Regions from separate parts of the Glutamicibacter sp. MCAF14 genome, predicted to be linked through region 1. Evidence: predicted binding sites of a transcription regulator. Region 1 holds the regulator's gene; each other region holds the start of a gene.

What was found. The regulator LexA, encoded in region 1, represses DNA repair genes until DNA is damaged. The targets are predictions, from matches to a motif close to TCGAACANNTGTTCGA.
Region 2: a site for LexA is predicted at 4,348-4,363, ahead of ruvA (Holliday junction branch migration protein RuvA). Genes of this name have one in related genera too.
Region 3: a site for LexA is predicted at 5,154-5,169, ahead of uvrA (excinuclease ABC subunit UvrA). Genes of this name have one in related genera too.

What each region holds. Positions count from the first base shown of each region.
Region 1 is NZ_JBFREO010000003.1:42,345-52,595, reverse strand. Features, by position in the region: gene dapF (diaminopimelate epimerase) at 1-504, shown strand, start outside; gene AB4Y71_RS05640 (class I SAM-dependent methyltransferase) at 807-1,412, opposite strand; gene hflX (GTPase HflX) at 1,739-3,400, shown strand; gene AB4Y71_RS05630 (ATP-dependent DNA helicase) at 3,393-5,387, shown strand; gene AB4Y71_RS05625 (glycoside hydrolase family 76 protein) at 5,526-6,581, shown strand; gene lexA (transcriptional repressor LexA) at 6,638-7,357, opposite strand; gene AB4Y71_RS05615 (LysM peptidoglycan-binding domain-containing protein) at 7,615-7,968, shown strand; gene AB4Y71_RS05610 (histidinol-phosphate transaminase) at 8,050-9,156, shown strand; gene hisB (imidazoleglycerol-phosphate dehydratase HisB) at 9,179-9,799, shown strand; gene hisH (imidazole glycerol phosphate synthase subunit HisH) at 9,800-10,251, shown strand, end outside.
Region 2 is NZ_JBFREO010000004.1:682,555-692,805, reverse strand. Features, by position in the region: gene AB4Y71_RS10835 (CapA family protein) at 1-616, shown strand, start outside; gene AB4Y71_RS10830 (DUF6226 family protein) at 618-1,253, opposite strand; gene AB4Y71_RS10825 (aldo/keto reductase) at 1,298-2,131, opposite strand; gene pdxT (pyridoxal 5'-phosphate synthase glutaminase subunit PdxT) at 2,289-2,900, shown strand; gene AB4Y71_RS10815 (YebC/PmpR family DNA-binding transcriptional regulator) at 2,904-3,662, shown strand; gene ruvC (crossover junction endodeoxyribonuclease RuvC) at 3,666-4,265, shown strand; gene ruvA (Holliday junction branch migration protein RuvA) at 4,373-4,990, shown strand; gene ruvB (Holliday junction branch migration DNA helicase RuvB) at 5,018-6,067, shown strand; gene yajC (preprotein translocase subunit YajC) at 6,255-6,665, shown strand; gene secD (protein translocase subunit SecD) at 6,726-8,468, shown strand; gene secF (protein translocase subunit SecF) at 8,461-9,429, shown strand; gene AB4Y71_RS10780 (RelA/SpoT family protein) at 9,670-10,251, shown strand, end outside.
Region 3 is NZ_JBFREO010000004.1:858,602-868,852, forward strand. Features, by position in the region: gene uvrC (excinuclease ABC subunit UvrC) at 1-791, opposite strand, end outside; gene AB4Y71_RS11620 (lysophospholipid acyltransferase family protein) at 795-1,466, opposite strand; gene AB4Y71_RS11625 (HAD hydrolase-like protein) at 1,467-2,171, opposite strand; gene uvrA (excinuclease ABC subunit UvrA) at 2,258-5,128, opposite strand; gene AB4Y71_RS11635 (GntR family transcriptional regulator) at 5,267-5,644, opposite strand; gene AB4Y71_RS11640 (MBL fold metallo-hydrolase) at 5,727-6,380, shown strand; gene AB4Y71_RS11645 (methyltransferase domain-containing protein) at 6,455-7,246, opposite strand; gene AB4Y71_RS11650 (DEAD/DEAH box helicase) at 7,324-9,855, shown strand; gene AB4Y71_RS11655 (NUDIX domain-containing protein) at 9,858-10,251, shown strand, end outside.

The sequences.
Region 1 (10,251 bases):
TGGGGATTGATCTTCGAGCAGGAAGCGACCGAAAAGTCAATTGACTCCATGGTCAAGCCACGTGGATGGGAGCAGGCGCTGCCTGCTTTGAGCATCACTATGGGAAACCCCCATACCGTCGTGGCCCTGCCCGATGCCCAAATGCTCGAAGAGCTGGACCTCTTCCAAGCACCAGAGGTCTCTCCGGTTCCGGTCAACGGCACCAACGTGGAATTCGTAGTTCCATCCGAGCCGCTCATTGAAGAAGACGGAGTGGCCCAAGTGCAGATGCGTGTTTACGAGCGCGGGGTAGGGGAGACCCTTTCCTGCGGTACCGGAGCATGCGCAGCAGCTGCTGCCGTACGATACTGGGCTCGCAGCACCGCACTGATCAATCAGTGGGCTGTCTCAGTGCCAGGCGGTGTCGTGGGAGTTGAATTCCGCAGCAATGATGCTGGTGGCGAAGACACGATCCTCAGCGGGCCGGCGGATCTGGTTGCCCGCGGAGTCATCGGGGCGGAGTAGCTTTTTCGCAGCACGCAAGCGAATGACGCCAAACACAGCGTTTCTAAACACGCGTGGCGGAGCGCCAGCGATCTGGTGCTCCGCCACGCGAATTTTTTTAGCGTTAAACCCATCCACGCTGCTGGCATGCTTGATGCTGCGGCACGGGCGCGATGATCGGTTGGCCCCGCCGTGATGATCGGGAACCGCTGCTCTTGCCCCGCGAACCTGTCCACGGGGCATGGCTCGATGGTTCGAGGATACGAACTGCCTGGAGTCCAAGCTCGTGGCCAAGAAGATTCTGCTGGCCCTAGTCCTTGGACCTAGGCAGGGCGGGAGACTTTCAAAACCCGGAACGCCTTGGAAGTTGCCTCGCGGGTGACCTTCCAATCGGAAGGAAGCTGAGCTACCAGCCACTTCTGCAACGAATCACTGCCCAGATTCTTCTGGACCACCATCCACGCTTCGCCACCTGGTGCCAATCGAGGCAGCCACAGCATCAGCAGCTCATGCAGGGCATCCTTGCCGATGCGAATCGGCGGGTTGGACCAGATGGTGTCGAACTGCAGGCTTGGATCTATGGAATCCGGGGTGCCCACGACAACGTTCGACAAGCCGAACGCCGCAGCATTCAGCCGAGCAAGGTCGATGGAACGTTCATTGACGTCAACGCCGTAGACCTCGGAATCGGGGGACTGCTCGGCAGCAGTCAAGGTAATAGGTCCCCAGCCGCATCCGATATCCAGGATGCGTCCGTGAGGGGTCGGCACGTACTGCAGCAGTACCGCAGTGCCCTTGTCCAACCCGGCAGGGGAGAAAATTCCCGAAGCAGTCTGTACTTTGCGCAGCGAGCCATTGAGCTCAACTTCGATGGTGCGACGTTCGTCTGCTGAGGCCGGGCTGGCGGTGAAGTAGTGATCCGAGGTCATAGGCAAAGTTTATCGCCCAGTTCGGATACCCCAAAGAACAGCGCCGGCAACGTGAGCAAAGCAATATGGGCACCAAGCCGGTTCACTGATAGAGTTTTCTCCATGACTTTCATTTTCGTCTAATACGTAACCCTCTTGGTTACCTCCGATCCGCGCAGCCGGCGGCACTGTTTTTGTGCGCCCACCTGCATGCTTCGGCAGACGGCAAGGTCATTTTCTTTTCTTCGCGGGTCTTCTTTCCAGTACCTCGCATTCGCCTTTGCTTACCGGTAACCATGCATTCACCTGTCTGCTCATAGACCTTTACTCCTTGCAAAGGACCACGAATGTTTGATGAACCATCCGAAACTGAACGCGCCACGTCGCAAAGTGGGGCCCACCGGCACTATTCTGGAAAGCGAAGTACTTCTAAGGAGACCATGACTAACTCCGAGTCACACGAACACGATTCGGCATCGATGGACGATGCCCAGATTCAGGCCGCCATCGATCGAATTCTCGAAGCCGATGATGCGCAGAGCCCGCAGATCCAGCACTTCGGTGAAGAAGAGAGCTCAATCTTCGCCGGCCAAGCTACGGCACTGAACCGTTTTTCCTCCGGCCTGTCGCACTTTGACGGGGACCAGGAAGACCTGGATGATCGCCGCGCCCTGCGCCGCGTCGCAGGCCTGTCCACCGAGTTGGAAGACGTCACCGAAGTCGAATACCGCCAGCTTCGCCTTGAGCGCGTCGTGCTGGCCGGGATCTGGAGCGAAGGAACTGTCACCGACGCCGAGAACTCCTTGCGTGAGCTCGCCGCTTTGGCAGAGACCGCTGGCTCCGAAGTTCTAGACGGACTGGTTCAGCGTCGCAGCAAGCCAGACCCATCGACCTTCCTGGGCTCGGGCAAGGCCGAAGAGCTGCGCGCAATCGTCGCCTCATCCGGTGCCGATACCGTGGTTGTCGATGCAGAATTGGCTCCTTCGCAGCGCCGTGCCTTGGAAGATATCGTCAAGGTCAAAGTCATCGACCGCACCAGCCTGATCCTGGACATCTTTGCCCAGCACGCCCAGTCGCGTGAAGGCAAGGCCCAGGTTGAACTGGCCCAGCTCGAATACCTGCTGCCACGCCTGCGTGGCTGGGGTGAATCGATGTCCCGCCAGGCCGGTGGCCGAGTGGGTGCCGCCGGTGGCGGCATCGGTTCGCGCGGGCCGGGTGAAACCAAGATTGAAATGGACCGCCGTCGCATTCGCGACCGCATGGCCAAGCTGCGCCGCGAGATCAAGGCCATGAAGCCTGCACGCGAAGCCAAGCGCGCCAATCGAAAGCGCAATGCGGTTCCAGCGGTAGCCATTGCCGGCTACACCAACGCTGGCAAGTCTTCGCTGCTGAACCGGCTGACCAACGCCGGGGTGCTGGTGGAGAACGCGTTGTTCGCCACCCTTGATCCAACCGTTCGCCAGTCCGCGACCGAGGACGGATTGACCTACACCCTGGCCGACACCGTTGGATTCGTATCCAACTTGCCGACTCAGTTGGTGGAAGCCTTCCGCTCCACCCTGGAGGAAATCGCCGATTCGGATTTGATCTTGCACGTCGTAGACGGGTCCCACCCGGACCCTGAAGGGCAGATTCAAGCAGTACGCACTGTGCTGGGCGAAGTCGACGCGTTGAACATCCCCGAGATCATCGTGGTGAACAAGGCTGACGTGGCTGATCCGTTTGTCATCGAACGCATCCGCAACCGGGAGTCGAACACCGCCGTCGTTTCTGCGCACACCGGTGAAGGCATCGAAGAGCTGCTGGAAAAGATCAGCTCCTCGATTCCACGACCAGGCATCCAGCTTGAGGTGCTCATTCCCTATAACCGTGGGGATTTGATCGCCAAGCTGCATCAGAGTGAATCTGAGATCTTGGAAAGCGAACATCTGGAGAACGGCACCCGACTGATCGTCAAGGTGCGAGATTCCTTTGCTGCAGAGTTGGAGACTTTCAACCTTCATGGATAAGCAAGAGCAGGCCCTGGGACTTCTAGAGGCCGCGGTCACTTCCATGGGCGGTGCCATGCGCACCGGCCAGCAGGAAATGGTCAAGCACGTTGTCAGCGCGTTGGAAGACGAGAAGCATCTGCTGGTGCAGGCCGGTACCGGAACAGGTAAGTCGATGGGCTACCTGATTCCGGCACTGGCTCATGCGCAGACCAGCGCCAAGCCAGTGATTGTCTCCACCGCGACGTTGGCGCTGCAATCGCAGATTGTTGGCCGTGACGTACCGCGATTGCTTGAATCGCTCAAGGGCAAGCTCTCGCGCCCAATGGATGTGGCCCTGCTCAAGGGCCGCTCCAATTACCTGTGCCAGTATAAGCTCGGTGGCGGGTACCCGGATGACGAGGGCACCTTGTTCTCCATGGATGAGCCAGCAGTACCTGCTGGCACCACCTACTCTCCACTGGCCAGCGAAGTGATGAAACTTCGCGAATGGGCTGAAGAGACCGAAACCGGTGACCGCGATGAGCTGGTGCCCGGCGTCAGCGACAAGGCTTGGAAACAGGTCTCGGTCTCGGCCATGGAATGCCTCGGCTCGCAGAAGTGCCCGATGGCCGGCGAGTGCTTCTCGGAAATGGCGCGCGCTCGCGCGGCCGAATCCGATGTGGTGATCACCAACCATGCGCTGCTGGCAGTTTCGGCCTTTGAAGGGCTTTCGGTCCTGCCGGACTTTGAAGTCGCGATCATCGATGAGGCCCACGAACTGCAAGATCGTGTCACCAGTTCGGTTTCTGGTGCGCTTTCTTCGCGCATGGTGCTGACCGCTGCTGGTGGAGCCAAGCGCCATTGCGGTGTCAACGTCGATGAAATGGTCAAGGCCGCCAACCGTTTGGAGAAAGCGCTGACCGGCGTGCCCACAGGCTTGCTGGAACAGGGCCTGCGCGAAGATATGGGCATTGCCCTGAACGACATTGTGGAGCAGGCCCGCTTGGCGCTGGCATTGTCCAAGCCGGAAGCCAATGCGCCGGCCGATGGCGGTCGGCAGACCGCACGCTCCCAGCTGCAAGCCGTTATGGATGATGCGATTCGCATGCTCGAATGCGAAGAGCGGCGCGAGGTCCTCTACACCACCCGTCCACGCGAATTCGTCGAAGGCCGAGGCTACGTCGAGGCTGATGAAACTCAGCCGGCCACCTTGAACGTGGCGCCACTGTCGGTAGCCGGCAAGTTGCGCGAAGGCCTGTTCGACGGACGCACGGTCATCTTGACCAGCGCCACGTTGGCCATCGGATCGCAGTTTGATTCAGTCGCAGGTTCCCTGGGCTTGATGGGTGCTGGCGCACCCTCTTGGACCGGCGTGGACGTGGGCAGTCCCTTCGATTACCCGAAGCAGGGCATCCTCTATGTCGCTAAGCACCTGCCGAAGCCCGGCCGTCAGCTAGCGGCCGAGACCTTGGATGAGATTGAAGACCTGATCAAGTCCTCGGGTGGCGGCGCCTTGGCGTTGTTCACTTCCAAGCGTTCTGCAGAAGAAGCAGCCAGCATCTTGCGCGAGCGCCTGGACGTCGAAATCTTGTGCCAGGGCGAAGCCAGCATGAAATCATTGGTCGAGCAATTCAGCAGCGAACGGGACACCTGCCTCTTTGGAACCATGACCCTGTGGCAGGGCGTGGACGTGCCCGGTGATTCGTGCCGCCTGGTGATCATCGACAAGATCCCTTTCCCGCGCCCCGATGATCCTATCTCCAAGGCCCGTTCTGAGGACGTAGCCAAACACGGTGGCAATGGGTTCATGCAGGTTGCCGCGACGCACGCGGCGATCCGCCTGGCCCAGGGTGCTGGGCGCTTGATCCGCTCGGTTGGGGACAAGGGCGTTGTAGCGATCCTTGATTCGCGGATGGCCACGGCACGGTACGGAAGCTTCTTGAAAGCTACCTTGCCACCGATGTGGCCAACGGTTGATAAGAAGGTCATCTCCGGTGTTCTCAAGCGTCTGAACCCGGGCGAATAACAGCCATTGCCAACATATGATTCTGAGCTGCCCCTGGATAAGGGGCAGCTCAAGTCATTTAACCGCCAGCGGCTTGAAGGTTTCCTGATGCGCTAATGTCGGCATTAGAAGCGATAATTCTTGAGTCGGAAAGGCGCCATGGATTCCATGCAGGTATTGGCACATCAAACCGCGATCGATACCCACGCTCGCTTTGGGTATCGCCTCATGGGGTTGCCTGGAACGTGGATTGGACGCAGCTACAGCACAGCGCAACGATTGCTCGATGGAAGCATGCTCAGCGACCTCAACGGGCTCTCGCATCCCTTCAGTGAATGGAACTACTGGTGGCAAGCTCATTACCTGGATGCCATCATCGATGATGGTTACGCGTACCTGAATGAAGGCAACGACAAGCTGGCTGGCGAAGCACTGGCCCTGGCCAACGCCTTATTGCGTGGCATCCACCTGCGGAACTTCGGGGTCCTGCCCAACTATTTTTTCGACGATATGGCATGGCTGGCCCTGGCCAGCGAACGCTTGGTTCGGTTCACCCATGAGGCGTCCGGTAAGAAGAACAAGCATGCACAGCTGGCAGTGCGAGTGCTGGGCAAGCAGCTTCATCAAGGCAAGGATGATGTACTGGACGGTGGCCTGTACTGGTCCAGGAAGCGGGACTTCAAAAACACGCCCGCTAACGCGCCAGCGGCATTGTTCTTCGCCCGTACTGGACAGAAGGAAATCTCGCGTGAGCTTCTGCAATGGCTGGAAGCTAAGCTGTTCAGCTCTGAACACGGACTGTACTTGGACGGACTGCGGATAAATGAACGCGGACACCGGCTGGAACCAGCGGTCTACAGTTATAACCAGGGAACCGTCCTTGGTGCATTGCTTGAGCTCGGCGAACCTGCGGACCTGGCTCATGCCCAGGTGCTGATCAAAGCGACCGCGCAGTCCCTGGCCTCGGAATCAGGGGTGCTGGCATTCAACCATGGAGGAGATGGCAACCTGTTTGCGGGGATCCTCTGCCGCTATCTGGCTCTTGCCGCCACCGATGAGCGGTTGGAGGCCTCTAGCCGAGACACCGCCAAGACGCTGGTCATGGCGACCGCGCATCATCTAAAAGACCAAGAGCCACGCCGGCTTTCAGCAGCAGTGCAGCGTTGGATGATCTTCTGCGCCGCGGCCGGCCTCGAATCAAGCACTGGGCGCTAGCGCATTAAACGAAGATTGCGCTGGTGCCAAGCACCAGCGCAATCGAGGGGCAACTATTAGAGTGAGCGCATGACGGAGACTACACGTCCCATGATGGTTGCTGCATCGCCCAAAATTGGTTCGTAGCGCGAGTTTTGCGGAAGCAACCACGTATGCCCATCGCGCTGGCGGAACGTCTTGACCGTGGCTTCTTCGTCGAGCAGTGCTGCGACGATATCCCCGTTGTCTGCCGTCTGCTGGCGACGGACAACTACCCAGTCGCCATCGCAAATCGCAGCGTCAACCATTGAATCGCCGGATACCTTGAGCATGAACAATTCGCCATGTCCAACGAGCTGACGAGGCAACGAGAAAACATCTTCGACGGATTGTTCGGCCAGGATTGGGCCACCAGCGGCAATGCGACCTACCAGCGGGACCATGGTGGTGTCAGCGGAAGTGCTCAGCTCAATGATCTTGGCGTCTTCGTTGATGACTGGCTCTGCTGGTTTCGAAGCTTCAGCAGCCTCTGAATCTTCGGCCAGCTGCAGCGGGAGCAGGATTTCCATGGCGCGCGGACGGCGTGGATCGCGACGGATGTAGCCCAGCTTTTCCAACTGGCTCAGCTGGTGAGTCACGCTCGAAAGGCTCTTGAGGCCAACTGCGTCGCCAATCTCACGCATCGATGGTGGATAGCCGTTCTTGCCGATAGACCGCTGGATCGTCTCCAGGATCTTCTTTTGGCGAATCGTCAGCGAACGTGCATTCGATCGGGGAGTGCGTTGTGAAGCTGACATGAGATTTTGCCTTCCCTAGCAAATATTCGAAAGTTCGTAAGTCCAAACTGTCGGAGCTAGATGGTGTGATGTTTTCATTGCTCGTCTACTTCGAAATCTTAGTAGATAAGCGAGCTTCTTTCAAAGATTTGTTCGAAAACTTCTGGACAAGTTCTGCAAACCTCTGTTAGAACAGATATACGAAGTTAGAACAAGTTTTCGAATCGATAGTTTCGAATACACATTCGCATCACTTGAATTTTTGAGGAGACAAAGTCATGGCAACCGTCGCACTTGACTCAAATCAGACCCAGACGCCACTAAAGATCCGCATCAACCGCCGCGGATGGGCCGTGCTGGTTGGACTGCCTATTTTTGCACTCACCGTCGCAGCAGCGTTCTTCATCGCAATGTTTTCTTCCGACGCGCATGCTGCAGCGAACACTCCGGCGGGAATCGAAACCGTGGACGTCACCGTTATTCCAGGAGATACCCTGTGGAGTCTGGCCCGGGAATACGCCACTGGCTATGACATAACCTCCGCGGTCGACCACATCGCAGAATTGAACGCGTTGAACAGCAGCGAAATCCAGATCGGCGAGACCTTGTCCATTCCGGTCCTCGCTGGCTAGCTTGCACCACCTGCCTCAGGTTTGTTACCTGCCCTCGTAGCGGATTCACCTGCAGGCACACTGCGCACGTAGACTTGATGCGTGAATGACCGCAGTGAACTTTTGAGTCAGCTGCCCTTGCGTGAGAATCTCCGCGGGCTATCCCCTTATGGCGCACCACAAATTGATGTGCCCATTCAGCTGAACGTCAACGAGAACACCCATCCGTTGCCACCAACAGTCGTAGACGCCATTTCCCAAGAAGTGGCCAAGGCTGCGGCAACGTTGAACCGCTACCCGGACCGCGAATTCACCGAACTGCGTGAATTGCTCGCCGATTACCTGGGGCATTCGCTGACCAAGGAAAATATCTGGGCTGCTAACGGCTCCAATGAAATCCTTCAGCAAATCCTGCAAGCCTTTGGCGGTCCTGGCCGTTCGCTGATGAGCTTCGCTCCTACCTACTCCATGTACCCACTGCTTGCTAGTGGAACAGACACGTCTTACATTGCCGGAACGCGCGCTGCAGATTTCACCCTGTCCGCTGAATCCGCGGCCGCACAGGTGCGCGAGCACAAGCCGAATATCGTATTTCTCTGCTCGCCCAACAACCCCACCGGCACGGCGCTTGGCCTGGACGTCATCACCGAAGTGTATGAAGCCCTGAGCGAGCATGACGGCGTGCTGATCGTCGACGAAGCCTACGCAGAGTTCTCATTGGCCAGCACCAAATCCGCACTGACCTTGCTCGATGGCCGCCAGCGTTTGATCGTCTCGCGCACCATGTCCAAAGCCTTCGGGCTGGCCGGCGCACGCGTAGGCTATTTGGCTGCAGCTCCTGAAGTTACTGACGCGATCCGGTTGGTGCGGTTGCCGTACCACCTCTCGGCAGTTACCCAAGCGACCGCCATTGCCGCGTTGAAGAACATTGAGCTGTTGCTGGCCCAAGTTGAAGACATCAAGTCGCAACGCGACCGTATTGTCACCCGACTGAAGGAACTTGGCCTCAAGCCTTCGGTCTCCGATTCCAATTTCGTGTTCTTTGGTGGTGTTGAAGATCCCCATGCTATTTGGGAAGGGCTGTTGGAAGCCGGCATCATCATCCGCGACAATGGAATCCCGGGAACCCTGCGCGTCACTGCAGGAACCGAATCCGAAACCACAGCCTTCTTAGAACGGCTTGCCGAACTGCTCGGCTCACAGAAGTAATCCAAGACAAGCGAAGGAAGACATGTCTGCCGAATTGATTGGTGCACGCCGCGCCCGCATGGAACGCGTCACCAGCGAATCGTCCGTATTCGTTGAACTGGACCTCGATGGTACCGGTGTCTCTGAGATCAGCACCTCGGTGCCGTTCTATGACCACATGCTGACTGCGCTATCCAAGCATTCGCTCATCGACCTCACCGTGCGCGCCACCGGTGATACCCATATCGATGTTCACCACACGGTTGAAGACACTGCCATCACCATTGGTGAAGTATTGCGCGTTGCACTTGGCAATAAGGCCGGCATCCGCCGCTTCGGCACCTCCTATGCGCCACTGGATGAAGCACTGTCCCGCTCGGTCGTCGACGTGTCGGGCCGCCCATACCTGGTGCACTCCGGTGAACCAGCAGGCCAGGAATATCACCTGATCGGCGGTCACTTCACTGGTTCGATGACCCGTCACGTCTTTGAAGCCATCACCTTCCACGCGCAGATCTGCGCGCACATCGAGGTGCTCTCGGGTCGCGATCCGCACCATATCGTCGAAGCGCAGTTCAAGTCCTTTGCCCGCGCCCTGCGCGAAGCAGTAGAGCGCGATGAGCGCATGGGCGACAAGATCCCATCCACGAAGGGTGCCCTGTAAGTGGAAAAGAAAACTGTAGTTGTTCTGGACTACGGCTCAGGCAACGTGCGCTCGGCCGTGCGCGCTTTGGAAGCTGCCGGTGCCGAAGTGGAATTGACCGCTGATCCAAAGAAGATTGTGGCTGCCGACGGGCTGGTCGTTCCCGGCGTGGGCGCGTACGCCTCGGTGATGGAACAGCTGACAGAAACCGGTGCGCTGCGCTGGATTGGCCGCCGTATCGCTGGCGGCTTGCCGGTACTGGGCATTTGCGTCGGCCACCAGGTCTTTTTCGAAGAAGGCGTGGAGCACGGTGTGAAAACCGAGGGCATTGGAGAATGGCCAGGCAAAGTCGAACGACTGCAGTCCGAGGTCATCCCGCACATGGGCTGGAACACCGTACGCCCTCCCGAAGGCTCCAAGCTCTTTGCTGGCATCGAAGATGAACGATTCTATTTCGTGCACTCCTACGCCGT
Region 2 (10,251 bases), on a different contig from region 1:
CTCGATCCTGGACGTAGAAGGCGTGAAGCTCGGGGTAGTGACCAGCACCTATTCACTCAACGGCTTGCCGGAGGCAGCGGACTGGCAAGTAGATACCGGGGTGGATGCGAAGGAACTCATCGCCCGGGGCAAGGCCACACGCAAGGCGGGAGCGGAGATTGTCGTGGCCGCGGTGCACGATGGGGCTGAATACTCCACTGAACCGACGGCATCCCAAAAAAGGCTTGGCCGGGAGCTGGCCGAATCCGGTGTCTTCGATTTCATTTACATGCACCACACCCACTCGGTCCTGCCCATCGAGAAACACAAGGGTACCTGGATCGTCTACGGACTGGGAAACTCGGTGGCAAAGCATGCCACACCGACCATTCTCAATCGCGAAGGCATCGGCGTAAAGGCAACGTTTACCCAGGAAGAACCCGGTGAATGGGACGTCAGCGAATTGAGTTGGGTTCCGCACCAGCTGTCGAAGGAGCCTGTGGCGTGGTGCCAAGTCTTCGATCCTGCTGGATGCATTCCGGAAGCCGAAGCGAAAGCCTCATTGAAACGCACCATGGCCACCGTGGATGCCTACGGGGCATTCGCTGACGGCCTCCAAGAATGGACGCTGGACTGATCTAGCGCAAGGGCCAGGGTGCCCACACGCCGCTTGGCGGTAGGATTGCATGCGCTCTGGCTAGCCGTGCCGGTGAAATATCGTCGAGGGCGCTAGCCTGCTCGGCAAATCCCGTCTCCGCAGAATCGAAACGTTGCACAAGTCGGCCCGTGCCGTTCTGCAGGATCTCGACAAAAGCGCCGCAGACGGCGGACCCCACCTGGTTCTCTAGTTCATCAAGGATTTCGAGGACATCATCGTCGCATCCGACGCAACCGCAATTGGGAAATACCGCTTGGTACAGCGCCCCGAGTTCCAAAAGAACCCCGGGAAAAGTGGTGATGGCTATGCCTGCAGGAGCACATCGTGAATCTGCCGGAATGATCCGAACAGAGCTCACCACCTCGCCTGGATCAACGTGCAGTTGCCTGGCAAGCTCGGGATCTTCAAAGCAGCGCACCTCAAAATTCCCTTGCATCCAATCCAGCAACGCCTGGGCAACCAGCTTCACCGGGGCAAAGCGTTGCGGGTGCGAGGTAACCGAATAACTCTCCGCCTGAGGTAGCCCATCCCAGCGCTGTCCGTAGGGGATCAGCGTGCCGTGCTCGTCAAAGTAATCTGCCCATTCGATTTCCGGACGCTGGTAGCCATGAAGCATGACCTGGTTCTCCTTGCCTTTGAGATGCCGGCATTAGATGAGGCCTAGTGTCCGAACTCGTCAGAATCAGTGAACGGGCCAGCACCAGTATCCATGGCGTTGATGGCTGCCATTTCCTCTTGGGTCAGCTGGAAATTAAAAACATCCAAGTTCTCGGCCCGCCGTTGCGGGTCGGCTGATTTAGGTGCTGCCGCTCGGCCGGATTGGACATGCCAGCGCAGGGTGATCTGGGCGCTGCTCTTTCCATGCGCCTGGGCGATACGGGCAAGGGTTGGATGTGAAAGGAAGTCCGATTGCTTCCGGCCCAAGGGGGAGTACGCTTCGGTGCGCACACCATGCTCGGTGTTGAATCCCTGCCATTGGATGCACTGCCGCTCGGGGTCAATCTGGATCTGGTTTAGCGCTGGCACGAGACCGGCATCCAAGACGTTTTGCAGCTGGTAGGGCTTGAAATTCGAAACGCCGGCGGCTCGGATCTTGCCCTCTTCCACAAGCTTGCCCAGCTCCGTGAAGGCTTCAACGTAGGTGCCCTGCTCGGGGTTGGGCCAGTGGATCAAGAACAAGTCCAAATGCTCCAGGCCCAAGCGTGCCAAGGAGTTCTCCAACGCCTGGCGCACGCCTTTTGCCGAATGCCATTGCTTATTGAACTTGGTGGTGACGAAATATTCATCCCGATCCAGTCCACTGCTGGCCAACGCCTGGCCTACGGCATCTTCATTGCGATAGTTCTCGGCTGTATCGATACGGCGGTAGCCGATTTCCAGTGCAGAGAGCACTGCATCAGCCGCTTCCTGTCCGCGCATGGGCCAAGTGCCCAATCCGATCGAAGGCATGCTCACGCCACCGGCAAGTTCGAGAGAAGAAATATCGGAGATCATGTCCTGAACCTACCAAGAATGATCGCCGGCGGGCAGGAGGCTTCGAAGAATCCGCGACACACCGGGACACAAAACCGGCGCATGGGCTCCGTGGGTTTAACGTTATTTCGGCGCCTTTCCGTGCAGCCAACCACCGAACACCATGAAGGTTAGAACCATGCCGAACATAGGCGTCCTCGCTCTACAAGGGGATTTCCGCGAACATCTGGCCTCCTTGGAGCGGCTCGGCGAACCAGCGCAGATGGTGCGCACGATCCAGGAACTGGCGCAGGTCGACGCGCTGGTGATTCCCGGGGGCGAATCGTCGGTGATCGACAGGCTTTCGCGCAATTACGGGTTAGCGGAGCCCATCAAGGAACGCATCGCCGGCGGAATGCCTGCCTATGGTTCCTGCGCCGGGATGATCATGCTGGCAGATCGCATCGAAAACCCCGCAATCTCACGCGATGGCGCCGTTCAGCAGAGCTTCGGCGGTATCGACATGACGGTGAAGCGCAACGCCTTCGGACGCCAGGTCGATTCATTCGAGTACCGCTTGGACTTCAACGGCCAGAACCTCGAAGCCGTGTTCATCCGCGCACCAGAAGCCGTGCAAATCGGTCCAGGGGTCCAGGTGATCAGCACCGTCCAAGCGAGGTCGGAACGCGAACAGGGTAGAATTGTTGCAGTACGCCAGGGAAATTTGTTGGCAACTAGCTTTCACCCGGAAGTCACCGGCAGCACTGCTATCCATCAATATTTCATCAATCTCACGCGAGGAGACGCTTAAAGCATGTCAGGCCACTCCAAATGGGCAACTACCAAGCACAAGAAGGCTGCGATCGACGCCAAGCGCGCCAAGGCCTTCGCTAAATTCATTAAGGGCATTGAAGTTGCTGCCCGTGCCGGCGGTGCCGACATGGCCGGCAACCCAGCACTGGAACTTGCTGTCAGCAAGGCCAAGAAGAACTCCGTGCCGATCAACAACATCGACCGTGCAGTCAAGCGCGGTGCCGGCCTGACCGGTGAGGTCGTCGACTACACCGAGATCATCTACGAAGCACGTGGCCCACAGGGCTCGGCTCTGTTGATCGAATGCCTGACCGACAACAAGAACCGTGCGGCATCCGAGGTCCGCGTGGGCATCACCCGCAATGGCGGCACCATCGCCGACCCGGGTTCGGTTGCCTACCTGTTCAACCGCCAGGGCGTTGTCCGCCTGCCTAAGGGCGAGCTGACCGAAGACGACCTGCTGATGGTCGTACTGGATGCCGGTGCCGACGAGATCATGGACGAGGACGAGAACTTCGCCATCGTTTGCGATCCTTCGGATCTGCGTGCTGTCGCGGCTGCTCTGGACGAAGCTGAAATCGCCTACGAATCCGACGAAATGGAATTCATTCCATCCATGAAGGTCGATCTGGACGTAGACGGTGCCCGCAAGTTCCTGAAGCTCTACGACGCGTTGGAAGAACTGGACGACGTCCAGGGCATCTACACCAACGCCGATCTGTCCGATGAGGTTCGCGCCGCGCTGGACGAAGAGCAGTAAGGCTTGGCCTTACGTGTTGTGGGCGTCGACCCCGGTTTGACCCGCTGTGGTCTTGCCGTGGTCGACGTCGCTGCAAACAGGCAAGTTTCGCTGGTGGACGTCACCGTCGCCGGCACCCCGCCGGGCACTCCGCTCGATGCCCGGCTATTGAAGATCGCGGACGCGATCGATGCGTGGCTGGACCTGCATAAGCCAGATGTGCTGGCCTTGGAACGCGTGTTTGCCTCGGCGAACGTCTCCACGGTGATCGGCACCGCGCAGGTTACCGGCGTCGTAATCACCGCCGCTGCCCGTCGCGGGATCCCCGTGGCAATGCACACGCCGACCGAAGTCAAAGCGGCCGTTACCGGCTCTGGGCAGGCTACTAAGGTGGCCATTGGCAAGATGGTCGCCAAGATCTGCCGGCTCGATGAACCGCCCAAGCCAGCGGATGCCGCTGATGCTGTAGCGCTGGCCATCACCCATGGTTGGCGTGGAGCCGCGAGCGGTTCCAACGCGTCAGCCTCGGCTGCTGCTGCGGGAGGCTCTTCGCAGCTCACTGCGGCGCAGCAGGCGTGGATTGCCGCTGAAGCTTCGGCGAAACGGCGCGCGGTTCGACGCTAACGACCTTCGGGACAGCGGTCTCGACGCACCGGCGGGCCAGATGGATCGATATTCGTAGGTATCTTCGATAAACTGGGTTTGATCGAACATATATCCCAAGGAGTGGCATGATCAGCTCATTGACCGGCACCGTGCAAACGGTTGCTTTGAACACCGCGGTAATTGACGTCAACGGCTTCGGAATGCTGGTCAACGCCACCCCGGGGACGCTATCTGCGTTGCATGCAGGTCGGGAAGCCACGGTTTTCACCTCCATGGTGGTGCGCGAAGACTCGATGACCCTTTTCGGCTTCGCTACCGCTGAGGAACGCGATGTCTTCGAGGTGCTGATCTCCGTTTCAGGCATTGGTCCACGTACCGGTCTGGCCATCTTGGCGGTGCACTCTCCAGAAGAGGTCCGCATCGCGGCCAACACCAAGGACACCGCTGCCTTCACCAAGGTTTCTGGCATTGGTCCCAAGGGCGCAAGCCGTATTGTGCTGGAATTGAACGGCAAGCTGGTGCCAACCGGCGCCCCTGTTCCTTCAGCCTCCGGCGGTGGCAACGTGAGCGTTTGGGAGCCACAGGTGATCGAAGCGCTCACCGGCCTGGGCTGGAGCGAAAAGGACGCCACCGCAACCTTGAAGTCCTTATCCAAGGCTGACCCGGATGTCATTGCCGCTGGCAATGTCGCCGAAATCCTGCGTGCCGCATTGCGCAGCATGTCTAGCGGAACCCGCGCCTAAGCGGTCTGCGAGAGGAACAATCTGATCATGAATGATTCCACCGGGCTCACCAGCGCTGGCAGCGAACCCGAGGAACGCGTCATTGAAGCGGCCCTGCGCCCGCGCAACCTCGACGACTTCGTGGGCCAGTCGCGCGTTCGCCAGCAGCTCTCGCTGGTGCTTGAAGCAGCGAAAATCCGTGAACGCACCGCCGACCACGTTTTGCTCTCGGGCCCTCCAGGCCTGGGCAAGACGACTTTGTCGATGATCATCGCTGCGGAGATGAATGCCCCGTTGCGTATTTCCTCCGGCCCAGCTATCCAGCATGCTGGTGATCTAGCTGCGATTCTCTCCTCCTTGAGCGAGGGCGAAGTGCTCTTCCTCGACGAGATCCACCGCATGTCCCGGCCGGCAGAAGAAATGCTCTATATGGCCATGGAAGATTTCCGCGTGGACATCATCGTGGGCAAGGGAGCTGGCGCCACAGCCATCCCGTTGGAACTTCCACCTTTCACCTTGGTCGGGGCAACCACTCGCGCCGGCCTTCTGCCCGGCCCCCTGCGAGACCGCTTCGGCTTCACCGGCCATTTGGAGTTCTACGCTGTCAAGGAATTGGAACTGGTGCTGCGCCGTTCTGCGATGATGCTCGACTTATCGGTCACCTCGGCCGCATTCACCGAAATTGCCGGACGCTCCCGCGGTACCCCGCGTATCGCCAACCGTCTGTTGCGCCGTGTGCGCGACTGGGCCTTGGTGCACAAGCTTGAAGAAATCGATGCCAAGGCAGCCGCTGCCGCCTTGGACATGTATGAGGTAGACGCCCGCGGGCTGGATCGCCTGGATCGTGGCGTGCTTGAAGCCTTGTGCACCAAGTTCGGCGGGGGGCCGGTGGGCCTATCTACCCTGGCCATCGCCGTAGGCGAAGAAACCGAAACCGTGGAGACTGTGGCCGAGCCATATCTGGTGCGCGAAGGACTGATGGGCCGGACCCCGCGCGGCCGCATCGCCATGCCAGGAGCCTGGGAGCATCTGGGGTTGGCCATGCCCAAAGATGCCATCTTCGCCAGTGCGCAAACCTATGAAAATGATGAGGATTAGGCAAGCATAACTTCACTGCTCGCGTAAATGGTCTGCTGGTACACCGTGACGCACTAGACTAAAGACGCCTGACCTATGCCCGTTTTCGGGTGGGGTAGGGCGTCTTTGCTGTTGCGCGTCCATTTATGGCGTAATGGCATCCCAGAATTTCAGATCAAATCGCAACAAATCGTTAGCAGGTAACTACGTGAATCCCCTCGTAATCGCTCAGGCCGCAGGTGGCGGCTTCAACCCATCCTTGATCCTGATGGTCGCACTGTTCGCAGTCTTGATCTTCATGATGTTCCGTGGCCGCAAGAAGCAGGCTGCACAGCAGGAGAAGCTGAAGAACAACACCGTGCCAGGCGCCAAGGTGATGACCAACTCGGGCATCTACGGCACCGTTGTCGGCGTTGACGCTGAGGATCGCGTACAGGTCGAGGTAGCACCCGGCGTTGTGCTGAACCTGCACCGCCAGGCCATCGCCACCTTCCTGGACAAGGACGCAGCAACCCCAGCTGCCTCAGGTGAAGTTGCAGAGTCCACCAGCACCACCGAAACCCCGGAAGAGTCCCTGCGTCGCTTGAACGACGAGGGCAAGGACGAGCGCAACGCCTAAGCTCCGGGCAGCCTAGCGGTGGCCTGCAGGCCAAGCCACTCAAACGAGAAAGCACATTAGATGTCATCAATCAGACCTGTTAAGCAGGCGCGCAAAGCGTTGCTATGGTTGCTGATCGTCTTCATCATCGCAACCGGCGTTTTGGTAGCTGGTGCAGCGAACGGTAAAACCGGATGGGGACCGAAGCTCGCCCTCGACCTCGAAGGCGGCACCGAGATGATCCTGGCCCCTCGGGTCCAGGGCGACGAAGCAATCAACCAAGAACAACTGGACCAAGCGGTTGAGATCATCCGCCAGCGTGTGGATGGTTCCGGTGTATCCGAATCGGAAATCACCACCCAGTCCGGTCGCAACGTTGTGGTCTCCATGCCGGGCGCCCCGGACCAGACCACTCGCGATTTGATCCAGGCTTCGGCCAACATGGAGTTCCGCCCGGTGCTGATCACCGGTGGCTACGCAGCCACGCCTAAGGAAGATCGCACTCCGGAGAAGGACCTGCCAAAGCCTGAGGGCAAGCCAGAGAACCCTTCAGATACCAACTGGATCACCCCAGAGCTCTTCCAGGAATTTGAAGGCTACGACTGCGAAACCGAGCTCAAGGACCGCGGCGGCGACGCTGCAGACCCAGCCAAGCCAATGATCTCCTGCGATACGGACATGGGTGTCAAGTACATCCTCGGCCCTCAGGAAATCTCCGGCGATAAGATCAAGGACGCGTATGCGCAGCTCGCTCGCGGCGTCAATGGTTCGGTTACCGGTGAATGGGTTGTCGTCATCGAATTCGATGCTGAAGGCACGAAGATCTTCGCCGATACCACTCAGCGCCTGATTGCTCTGCAGGGTTCGCAGAACCAGTTCGCCATCGTGCTTGATGGCGAAACCATTTCGGCGCCAACCACCAATGCGGTGATCTCCGATGGCCGCCCGCAGATTTCCGGTGGATTCACTCAGGAATCCTCGCAGGCTCTTGCTGAACAGCTCAAATACGGTGCCTTGCCGATCAGCTTCGATATCCAGTCCGAGCGCCAGGTTTCGGCAACCCTTGGTGCTGACCAGCTGACCGCAGGCTTGATCGCCGGCGTCATCGGCCTGGTGCTGGTGTTCATCTACTCGCTGTTCCAGTACCGGGCGTTGGGCCTGGTGACCATCGCTTCGCTGCTGGTCTCCGGTGTGCTGACCTACCTCTGCCTGGTCTTGCTGGGCTGGGGCATGAACTATCGCCTATCGCTAGCAGGCGTGGCAGGCCTGATCGTGGCCATTGGCCTGATCGCCGACTCGTTCATCGTCTACTTCGAGCGTGTTCGTGATGAGCTGCGCGAAGGACGTCCGTTGGCAAACGCCGTGGACGTTGGCTGGAAGCGCGCTAAGCGCACCATTTTGGCTTCCAAGGCCGTAAACGTCTTGGCCGCTGTAGTCCTGTATATCGTGGCTGTGGGCAACGTGCGAGGCTTCGCCTTCACCCTGGGCCTGACCGCAATCATCGACCTCGTGGTCGTTTACGGTCTGACCCACCCAACCTTGGTTCTGCTGGCACGCACCAAGTTCTTCGCCAATGGCCACCCGCTTTCGGGCATGGATCCATCGCTGCTTGGCGTCAAGCCGCTGTACCAAGGTGCAGGCAAGGTTCGCCGTTTCGATGAAAACGTTGTGGCCAACCGGGGCAAGAAGAATGCCAAGGCGTCTGTTGAAGCCGCCAAGCGCATGACGATTGCCGAGCGCCGCCGTGCACAGGCCGGACACTCCGCTGTCGCGGACAAGCCTGGCAGCACGCAGGCCAAGGCCCAGGAGGAGAACAATGAATAAGCTAGTGACTTGGGGCAATGAGCTCTACACCGGCAAGCGTTCCTACCCGTTCACCGGTAAGCACCGTCTATGGTTCCTGATTGCCGGCATCCTGGTGATCCTGTCCATCCTGGTGCCAGTGGTCAAGGGCGGATTCAACCTTGGCATCGACTTCCGTGGCGGTTCCGAATTCACCGTGTCCGACGTGCAGAACACCGATATTTCCATCGGTGAAAAAACTGTCACGTCGGTAGCTTCAGGCTCCGAAGCTACCGTAACCAACATTGCACCGGGCACCATGCGCGTGCAGACCGAGCGTTTGAGCGATGATCAGACCCTGGCCATCGCGGACCAGCTCGCGAAGAACTATGGGGTCACCAGCGATGAAGTTACCAGTAACTTCATCGGTCCGACTTGGGGCGCAGATGTTTCGCGCCAGGCCCTGGTTGGCCTGGTAGTGTTCGTGGTTCTGGTTGGCCTGCTGATGGCAGCCTACTTCCGAACCTGGAAGATGTCGCTGGCGGCCATCGTCGGCTTGATCGCCGTGGTGGTCGTGACAGCAGGCATCTACTCGCTGACCGGTTTCGAAATCACTCCAAGTGCGATCATCGGCTTCCTGACGATTCTGAGCTACTCGCTGTATGACACCGTGGTGGTCTTCGACAAGGTCCGCGAAAACACGAAGGACTACACGCAGCAGACCAAGCGCACTTTCGAGCAGCTGGTGAACCTGGCAGTGAACCAGACCCTGGTCCGCTCGATCAACACCTCGGTTGTTGCAGTGCTTCCAGTGGCTGCGATCCTGTTCATCGGTTCCTACCTGCTAGGTGCCGGTACGCTCAAGGATCTGTCCTTGGCACTGTTCGTCGGTATTATCGTCTCGGCCCTGTCGACTCTGTTCGTCCAAGCGCCAATGTTCCACTGGCTACGCCACAAGGACGAAGACGTGGTAGCGCACAACCAGAAAATGGCAGTTGCCTAGCCTGATCTGAAGATCCGATTTTGGTGCCCCTAGCTCTTGCTGGGGGCACCAAAATTCTTTAAGCGTGAAGATGCGTAATTAGTTGTCACCGCGCTAACGTGCTATAACGATTGAACTAAAGAAGGTGTTTTCAAGTGCACGGCAACCAGGGAACAAGTTGCCATAAACTACCGCTGGATTTTCTTGAGGGCTTGGTGAAAGCCGTGAGAGCAATCCGGCGGCAACGGGAAGGAGCGGGGCATGGCAAATACGCCTAACCTGAACAATTCGAAACGACGCTCTATCTCTCGTTTGGTGCGCTTTGCGGGCCGGGGAAGCACCCCGAGTACCTCGCCCACTCTTGAACCGCTATTGCGTACAGTCAAGTCCAAGCATCCGAAGGCAGATCTGGACCTGCTGGTCCACGCCTATGAAGTAGCCGAAAAATACCACGAGGGCCAAAAGCGCAAGAGCGGCGACCCGTACATCACCCACCCGGTCGCCGTAGCCACGATCCTGGCTGAAATGGGCATGACCGGCGCAATCCTTGCCGCGGCCCTACTGCACGACACCGTTGAAGACACCGACTACTCCCTGGAATCGGTTAAAAAAGAATTCTCCGAAGAGATCGCCATGCTGGTCGATGGCGTGACCAAGCTCGATAAGGTCACCTATGGCGAGGCAGCGCCGGCCGAAACCGTGCGCAAAATGGTCGTGGCCATGTCCCGCGATATCCGCGTGCTGCTGATCAAGCTCGCCGACCGCCTGCACAATGCGCGTACCTGGCGCTATGTCTCTCCGGAATCCTCCTCGCGCAAGGCGAAGGAAACACTGGAAATTTTT
Region 3 (10,251 bases), on a different contig from region 1:
TCGTGGATGCCGAAGATATCCGCTTCGGTCCGGTCATCAAGCACCACGGCGTTGCGTTCAAAGACCTTCTTCAGCGCCGCAATGTCATCGCGATACCGGGCGGCCTTCTCGTATTCGAGCTCTGCCACGGCCTCTTGCATCTTGACGGTGAGCGCCTTGGTGAATTTGGTAGCTTCACCGCTCATGAAGGTGCACAGGTCATCGGCGAGCTGGCGATGGTCTTCTTCGCTGATCCGCCCCACGCAGGGAGCAGAGCATTTGTCGATGTAGCCCAGCAGGCACGGGCGGCCCGAGGCTTCGGCACGCTTGAAGACTCCGGGGGCGCAGCTGCGCACCGGGAACACGCGCAACAGGGTGTCCAGGGTTTCGCGGATGGCCTTGGCTGGATAGAACGGGCCGAAGTACTTCACGCCCTTGCGCTTGTCTCCGCGCATCACCAGTGCCCGCGGGTACTTCTCGTTGAGCGTGATAGCCAGGTACGGGTAGGTCTTGTCGTCGCGGAAGACGATGTTGAAGCGCGGGTTGTATTCCTTGATCCAGGAGTACTCCAGCTGCAGGGCTTCAAGCTCCGAGCCGACCACGGTCCACTCCACGCTGCCGGCGGTGAATACCATCGCCCGGGTTTTGGGCGTGAGCCGGTCAGGGTTGGCGAAGTAGGAGGTCAGGCGGTTACGCAGGACCTTCGCTTTGCCGACATAGATAACCCGGCCGTGCTCGTCGCGGAAACGGTACACGCCCGGTTTCGTGGGGATGTCCGAAGTTTTCGGACGGTAGCTCGCCGGATCAGCCATGGTCTATTTCGCGTCCGGCGGCAACTGGTTATAGGAGTCGACGCGTTCCTGGCCCGACAGCTCGGCGATCGCATCAACGATGCGGTCGGTGGCCTGGCGGCGCTGCGGCAGCGGGTGCTTGCGTCCGAGCTGGTCGAAATACAGCGGCTCTCCGTAGTGGATATGGAATTTGGCCGGGCGGAAGCCCTTGGAACCGGCAGGCTGCAGCTTCTCGGTACCGATCAGGCCCACCGGGACCACTGGGACGCCGGTGGTCAGCGCGAGCCAGCCCACTCCGGTGCGTCCGCGGTACAGCTTGCCGTCGCGCGAACGGGTGCCCTCGGGGTAAATGCCGATGCCGCTGCCGTTTTCAACGATTTCCACCAGCGAGTCAAGGGCTGCCACCGAGGCGGCCTGCTCACCGCGCTGCACCGGAATGGAGCCCACGGATTCGAAGAAGGTCTTCATCATCTTGCCCTTGAGGCCAGGAGTGGTGAAGTACTCGGCTTTGGCAAAGAACGCGACATCGCGCGGGGTCAGCGCCTGGATGATCAGCGAGTCGAAGAAGGACAGGTGGTTGGAGGCGACGATGAAGCCGCCCTCCTTGGGCACGTTCTCCAGCCCGGTGACTTCCGCACGGCACACGCCGTGGATGATGCCCCGAATCGACGAACGGGTCATGGTGTAGATGCTCATCTACTTTGCACCTTCCTGCATGAGGTTCTCGTCGAGGCCTAGTTTGGCCGCCACCTGCGTTCCGAGCAGGAGTACGGCTAGTTCTTTGGTGGTCGCTGCGATTGCGTCGGCTTGCTGCAGCTCTCCGTCTTGGGCGAAGCCCCAGGCAACGCCGATGGATGCCACCGAGTTCGCCCGTGCGGCATCCCAGTCATAGTGGCGGTCCCCCACCACGACGCTGGTTGCCGGATCCAGCTTGCCGTGCTGCAGCGCTTCGGCCACAATGTGCGTTTTGCTAGAGCCCATGGAGCCATGCTCGTCAGCGTTGCCGTGGATCGCATCCAAATGCGCATCCAGGCCCTTCCGGGCAATGAGCTGGCGAGCAATGTTGATCGGCTTGGCAGTGGTCACCGCGACATGGATCCCGGCTTCGCGCAGTGCGTCCAAAAGCGCCACGATGCCCGGATAGATCACCGACTGGCCCATGCCGACTTCGGCGTACCGTGCACGGTAGCCGGCGATAATCGAGTCGATATTCTCGTCGGTAACGCCGTCAAGCGTGCGCAGCCCAATTTGCAGGGGCGGACCCACCAGAGCTTCGACTCGTGCCTCGCCAGGATCGGCCAAACCGTGGGAGGTGACCGCGTGGCGGATACCCGAAGTTATGGCACCGGCAGGGTCCACGAGGGTCCCATCCAGATCGAAAAGCACACTTGTTACCGACATATTCACCTAGCCATCTTCCCATGAAGCGGACGCGGGTTAGCAATCCATAACTGAAATTGCATATGTCGAACATTCTCCGCGAGGCATTACAGGATCTCGGCGAGGAACTTTCCGGTGTGCGAATCGGCCACCTTGGCCACCTTCTCCGGGGTGCCGGTGGCCAAAATCGTGCCACCGCCCGAACCGCCTTCCGGACCCAGGTCGATCACCCAGTCCGCGGACTTGATCACATCGAGGTTGTGCTCAATGGTCAACACGGTGTTGCCCTTGTCCACCAGGCCCTGGAGTACCTTGAGCAGCTTGCGGATGTCCTCGAAGTGCAGGCCGGTGGTCGGCTCATCGAGCACGTAAATGGACCGGCCGTTGGAACGCTTCTGCAGTTCTGCGGCCAGCTTCACACGCTGGGCTTCGCCGCCAGACAGCGTCGTAGCAGGCTGTCCCAGGCGCACATAGCCCAAGCCGACATCCACCAGCGTGCGCAGGTGGCGGGCGATCGGGGTGAAGGCGCTGAAGAATTCGGCACCTTCGGCGATTGGCATGTTCAGCACGTCGGCGATGTTCTTGCCTTTGTAGAGCACCTGCAGGGTTTCGCGGTTGTAGCGTTCCCCATGGCAGACCTCGCACGGCACGTACACGTCGGGCAGGAAGTTCATCTCGATCTTCAGCGTGCCATCGCCCGAGCAGGACTCGCAGCGTCCGCCCTTGACGTTGAAGGAGAAGCGCCCCGGCTGGTAGCCGCGCAGCTTCGCTTCGTTGGTCTCCGCGAAGAGCTTGCGGATGTGGTCGAAAACACCGGTGTAGGTGGCCGGGTTGGAGCGCGGGGTACGGCCAATCGGCGACTGGTCCACGTGCACGACCTTGTCCAGGTGCTCCAGGCCCTGCACGCGGGTGTGGCGTCCGGGCACCTGCTTGGCCCCATTGAGCTTATTGGCCAGCACCTTGTACAGGATGTCGTTGACCAGGGTGGACTTGCCCGATCCGGACACGCCGGTCACCGCGGTCAGTACGCCCAGCGGGAAGTCCACGGAGATGTTCTGCAGGTTGTTCTCGTTCGCGCCGACCACCTTGAGCTTGCGGTCCTTGTCGACCTTGCGGCGCTTGTCCGGAATGTCGATCTGCTTGCGCCCCGAGAGGTAGTCGCCGGTCAGCGACTTGGTGTTCGCTTTCAAGCCTTCCAGCGAGCCGGAGTGCACGACTTCGCCGCCGTGTTCGCCGGCGCCCGGGCCGATGTCCACGATCCAGTCGGCTTCGGCAATGGTGTCTTCGTCGTGCTCCACCACGATCAGGGTGTTGCCCAGCGATCGCAGGTGCAGCAGGGTGTCGATCAGCCGGCGGTTATCGCGCTGGTGCAGGCCGATGGATGGCTCGTCGAGCACGTAGAGCACGCCGACCAGGCCGGAGCCGATCTGGGTGGCCAGGCGGATGCGCTGCGCTTCGCCGCCGGAAAGGGTGCCGGCAGCGCGTTCCAGGGTCAGGTATTCCAGGCCCACGTCGAGCAGGAACTTCATGCGCGCGTCGATTTCCTTGAGCACCTGCGCGGCGATCTTCGCTTCGCGCTCGGTGAGCTGGATGCTGGAAAGGAACTGCGCGGCACTGCGCAAATCCATGGCCGAGACTTCCGCGATGGAGCGTCCGCCGACGAGCACCGACAGCGATGCAGGGTTCAATCGGGCGCCGCCGCAGGTGGGGCATGGGATCTGGCGCATGTACTGCTCGTAGCGGTCGCGGGCATGGTCCGATTCGGTCTCTTCGTGCTTGCGGTGCACGTAGGAGATGACGCCTTCGAAGCCGGTGGAGTACTTGCGTTCGCGGCCGAAACGGTTCTTGTACTGCACGACGACCTTGTGGTCCTTGCCGTTCAGAATGGCTTCACGCGCCGGCGCTGGCAGATCCTGCCAGCGGGTGTCCATGGTGAACCCCAGGTCGTTGCCCAGGCCTTCGATCAGGCGGTTCCAGTATTCCGTGGTGGCCTTGCCCAGCGACCATGGGGCGATCGCGCCCTCGGCCAGGGTGACCTCGGGATCCGGGACGATCAGGTGCTCATCGACTTCCAGCTTGGTGCCGATGCCGGAGCAGGCCGAGCAGGCGCCGAAGGGGTTGTTGAAGGAGAAGGTGCGTGGTTCGATCTCGTCGATGGCCAGCGGGTGCTCATTGGGGCAGGCCAGGTTCTCGGAGAATGCGCGCACCCGCTTCGGGTCATCCTCGTCCAGGTCCACGAAGTCCGCCAGTACGCGGCCTTCGGCGATGCCCAGTGCGGTTTCGATGGAGTCGGTCAGGCGCTGGCGGGCATCCTCCTTGATCGCCAAACGGTCCACGACCACCTCGATGGTGTGCTTGACCTGCTTGGCCAGCTTCGGCGGATCGTTCAGCTGGATGGTGGCGCCATCGACGCGGGCGCGGGCGAAGCCCTTGGAGGAGAGCTCTGCGAACAGGTCCACGAACTCGCCCTTGCGTGAACGCACCACCGGGGCAAGGATCTGGAAGCGGGTCTTTTCGGGCAGCTCCATGAGCTGATCGACGATCTGCTGGGGAGTCTGCTTGGAGATCGGCTCGTTGCAGATGGGGCAATGCGGACGACCAACGCGTGCCCACAGCAGACGCATGTAGTCGTACACTTCGGTGATCGTGCCGACGGTCGAACGCGGGTTGCGGCTGGTCGACTTCTGGTCGATGGACACCGCAGGCGAGAGGCCTTCGATGAAGTCCACGTCGGGCTTGTCCACCTGGCCTAGGAACATGCGGGCGTAGGCAGAGAGCGACTCGACGTAGCGGCGCTGGCCTTCGGCGAAGATCGTGTCGAAGGCAAGCGAAGACTTGCCCGAACCGGACAGGCCGGTAAAAACGATCATTGCGTCACGTGGAAGATCAATGTCCACGTTCTTCAGGTTGTGCTCGCGGGCACCTTTGACGACCAAGCGAGTCAGATCAGTTGTTTTGCTCTCTGATGAAATAGCCACGAAGCCATACTAATCGAAAACTACTTCGAATACGTGTGCGAATGGATGCAACTCACAGATAATTTTCCTTTCGGCTGCCCGCCGCATGCGCGAAGGCCTTTCTTAGCGTGTGCGCCGCCGTTCCATCCGGCGGGATCCCTAGCGCGGCAGCGAGCTGAAAGCCGCGCGCAGGTACTTGACCGCGGTGGCTTCATCTACCGACCAGGTCTGGGCAATGCGGGCCAGATCCGCAGCGGCATCGCTGACTTCCTGCTCGGCACGGTTCTCGGCCGCCTGCACGGTGGTGCCATGCCGTCCGCGGGTCACGACCGCACCTTGCAGCTCAAGTTCCTTATAGACCTTGGCCACGGTGTTGACAGCGAGGTTGAGGTTACCGGCGAGCGCACGGACCGAGGGCAGCTTAGTTCCAGGAGCCAGCTTGCCCTTGGCGATCGCCGCGAGGATCTGCTCGCGGACCTGCTGGTAGGGGGCGATGCCCGAAGTCGGTTCGATCTTGATGAATGCCAGTTCAGTCATCCTGCTGTCCAATCGGTAGATTGCATTCGGTCCTGAACCGAGCCTATCGCGTCAGCAGGGTGCTTCGTCGTACGCTGGGTGCATGAACGAACTATTACTAGATGATGTGGCCATCCGCCGGGTTTCGGTCTCCGACATGGCCAACAACGTGTATTTGGTGACCAATCGGAAGTCCGGAGAGCAGTTGCTGATCGATGCCGCCGATGACATGCCGGCCATTGAGCAGCTCATCGGCTCAGCGCTGGGCGATGCGGTCAATCCCCGTCTCATCGGCATCGCCACCACGCACCAGCATTGGGACCATGTGCGTGCCCTGGCCCAGGCTGTGGCCAAGTACCCGGTTCCCACTTATGCCGGTACGGATGACGTCGCGGGCATCGCCGAGGAATGCTCGGTGCGGATCAGCACTCCGCTGGCCCATGGCGATCAACTGCAGCTCAGGGATGTCGTGATCACCGCGATCCACCTGCGCGGGCACACCCCGGGTTCCATGGCCTACGCGCTGACTGATTCCTCCGGCCAGGAAGTCATCTTCAGCGGCGACAGCCTCTTCCCCGGAGGCGTTGGCAACACATGGAAGGATCCTGAGCGCTTCACTTCGCTGCTGGATGATGTCACCGAACGCATCTTCGAACAGTTCTCCGATGGGGCCAAGGTCCTCCCGGGCCATGGCGATTCCACCACGGTCGGCACCGAGCGTCCGCACCTTGGCGAATGGCGCGAACGCGGCTGGTAGGACCATCTGCCACGGCACTGCCCCTGGCTGGGAGTAATCCTCGGCCAGGGGCAGTGCTGTATGCGGTTCATTGATCAGCCGAGCTTGTGGCCGATCATGAAGATCCGGCGGAAGGGGAAGTTCGTCAGTACGGTGCCATCCTGTGCGGTGAAGGATGGGTAGTGTTCTGCCACCGCCACACGGTAGTCGTTCTCGAACTGCGCGTAGTCCGGGGCGCTGAGTGCAGCGCGGATCGGCAGCAAAGCGGTGCCGCGCACCCAGTTCAGGATCGGGTCTTCACCCACGAGCAGCTGCTGGTAGGTCGACTCCCACACGTTGGCCTGCACCCCGGCCTCCAGGAAGATCCGCTGGTATTCATCGGGCTCCCCCACCACATCGACATGGCGCAGCACTCCAGACAGCTGATCGGCCCACTTGGGACTGTCCGCTACTTGGCGCATCACCGCGTGCGAGGGCGAACCGAAGTTCCCCGGGATCTGGATCGCCACACTCGCACCGACCTTCAGTTCCTTGAGCCAACCGGCGAGCAACTGCCGGTGCCCGGGCACCCACTGCAGCATCGCATTGGAGAAGAGCAAGTCGGTGTCGGCATCCGGATGCCAAGTGGTCGCATCGGCGAGCGCAAAGTTCAGATTCGGCTCCTGAACGCTGGATTGCGCCTTGGCAATCATCTCGGCCGAGGAATCCAGGCCTTCCACCTGCGCATCAGGCCAGCGTTGTGCCAGCAAGCGGGTCATGTTTCCCGGCCCGCAGCCCAGATCAATGATCTTCGACGCATCGATCTGCCCTAGCTGCCCCAGCAAATCCGTGTATGGCCTGCCGCGGTAATCGGAGAATTCAGTGTATTTACTCGGATCCCATTTCATATTCCCGAGCCTAAACCCGAGGCGCAGGCAACAACCAGCTCCCAGTCATAGTTCTCAACCGATAGGCTAGGAACATCATGTTGCTCACCGATTATCTGCCAGCAGACAGCAAGAACGTATCCGACGACGAAATCTATGAGGCTTTCGGCCAGTGGGTCACCACCCGCGGCATCAACCTCTACCCCGCACAGGACGAGGCGTCGATGGCGCTGGCCGGCGGAAACAACGTCATCTTGGCCACCCCTACCGGTTCGGGCAAGTCGTTGGTCGCCATTGCCGCGCACTTCTATGCCATGGCCCGCGACCAGATCAGCTTCTACACCGCGCCCATCAAGGCGCTGGTCTCCGAGAAGTTCTTCGACTTGTGCAAGATCTTCGGCGCGGAGAACGTCGGCATGGTCACCGGCGACTCCTCGGTGAACGCCGATGCACCGATCATCTGCTGCACCGCCGAGATCCTGGCGAACATCGCCCTGCGCGAAGGCTCCAAGGCCGACGTGGGCTGCGTGATCATGGACGAATTCCACTTCTACGCCGACCCGCAGCGCGGCTGGGCCTGGCAGGTGCCGCTGATCGAGCTGCCGCAGGCGCAGTTCCTGCTGATGAGCGCCACCCTGGGCGATGTCACCCGCTTCGAGAAGGAACTTGAAGAGCGCACCGGCACCCCGACCGTCACCGTCGCGCACACCGAGCGCCCCATCCCGCTGCACTTCTACTACTCCATGGAGCCGGTGCAGGAAGCGGTGGAGGAACTGATCAAGACCAAGCAGGTGCCGATCTACATCGTGCATTTCTCCCAACTGGACGCGATCGACCGCGCCACCGGGCTGATGAGCGTGAACGTGGCCACCCGCGAGGAGAAGGAAAAGATCTCCGAAATGATCGGCGGCTTCCGCTTCGCCGCCGGTTTCGGCAAGACGCTGAACCGCCTGGTCCGCCACGGCATCGGCATCCACCACGCCGGCATGCTGCCCAAGTACCGGCGCCTGGTCGAGCAGCTGGCCCAGGCCGGTCTGCTCAAGGTCATCTGCGGCACCGACACCCTGGGCGTGGGCATCAACGTGCCGATCCGCACCGTGGTGATCACCGCGCTGTCCAAGTTCGACGGCACCCGCACCCGCATCGTCAACGCCCGCGAATTCCACCAGATCGCCGGCCGTGCCGGACGTGCCGGCTTTGATACTGCAGGTACCGTGCTGGTCCAGGCACCAGAACATGCCATCGAGAACCACAAGGCCATGGAAAAGGCTTTGAAGAAGCACGGCGAGGGCTCCTCCAAGCTCAAGCAGATCCCGAAGAAGAAGCCGCCGCAGAACTTCGTGACCTGGGGCGAGAAGACCTTCGAGAAGATTGTCGCCGCCGCCCCCGAGACGCTGAAGTCCTCCTTCCAGGTCTCGCACTCGATGCTGCTGAACCTGCTGGAGCGCGAAGACAACGCCTTCGAAGCCGCGATGCGCCTGCTCACCGAGAACCATGAGACTCCAGCCTCCCAGCGCAAGCTGAAGCGGCGTGCCCTGGGCATCCTGCGCGAATTGATCGCCACCGAGGTCGTGGTGCGCCGGGAGAGCCCGGATGAGTACGGCAACTACTATGAGCTGACCGTGCACCTGCAGCAGAACTTCGCATTGAACCAGCCGCTCTCCCCCTTCGCGCTGGCCGCCCTGGATCTGCTGGACCCGGATTCAGCCAGCTACGCGCTGGATGTCGTCTCGGTCATCGAAGCGACCTTGGAAAAGCCACGCCAGGTGCTTTCCGGCCAGGAGAAGAAGGCCCGCGGCGAGGCCATTGCCGCGATGAAGGCCGAAGGCATGGACTACAACGACCGGATGAACGCACTGGATGAAGTCACCTATGCGATGCCGCTGGCCGAGAAGCTGGAAAGCGCGTTCGAACAGTACCGTTCCGGTGCCCCGTGGCTTTCGGACTTCGAGCTGGCCCCGAAGTCCATCGTGCGCGACATGTACGAACGCGCCATGGGCTTCTCGGACTTCGTCCAGTACTACCAGCTGGCCCGCTCCGAAGGCGTGCTGCTGCGCTACCTCACCGACGCCTACAAGGCGCTGCGCCAGACCGTCCCGCAGGACGCATTGCGCGAGGATCTGGAAGACCTGATCGAGTGGCTGGGCGAAATGATCCGCCAAATCGACTCCTCGCTGCTCGATGAGTGGGAAGAGCTTTCGCGCGGCGAGCTGAACGAGGAAACCGAAACCGCGCCGCCTCCGGCACCGGAGAAGCTGACCAGCAATGTGCGGGCCTTCCGCGTGATGGTCCGCAACGAGATGTTCCGCCGCGTGAAGCTCTTCGCTGACGAGCAAGACAAGGCGCTGGGCGAACTCGATGAGCACAACGGATTCGACGCGGATGCCTGGGCCGATGCGATGGATGGCTACTTCGATGAGCACGATGACATCGATGACGGTCCGGTTGGACGCAGCTCCAAGCTGTTCATCGTCAAGGAACTGCCTAACCGCATCTGGGAAGTACGCCAGGTCTTCGCTGATCCTTCCGAGCACCACGACTGGGGTATTTCCGCGACCATCTCGCTGGATGACTCGGACGAGGTAGGCGAACCGGTGGTTACCGTGACCTCCGTGGGCCGTCTGGACTAGGCATGAAGGCGATCAGCTACGTCATCTTGCAACACCGCGATGAGGTTTTGCTGCAGCTGCGCCAAGGAACCGGCTACATGGACGGGTACTGGAGCACTGCGGCCGCCGGGCATGTTGAGCCCGGCGAAGCTGCCCAGGCCGCCGCCGTGCGTGAAGCCGGCGAAGAGCTGGGAATCCACATCGATTCGGCACAGCTTCAGCCGTTGTGCACGGTGCATCGTAACCAGCAAGCTGGCAGCTACGTGGATTTCTTCTTCCGCACCAGCCAGTGGGATGGTGTACCGAGACTTATGGAGCCGGAGCGAGCCGCGCAGCTGCGTTGGTTCCCGCTGGATTCCCTTCCGGATAACCTCGTTGAACAGGAAGATCTGGTACTTTCCAGGCTGGATTCCGACC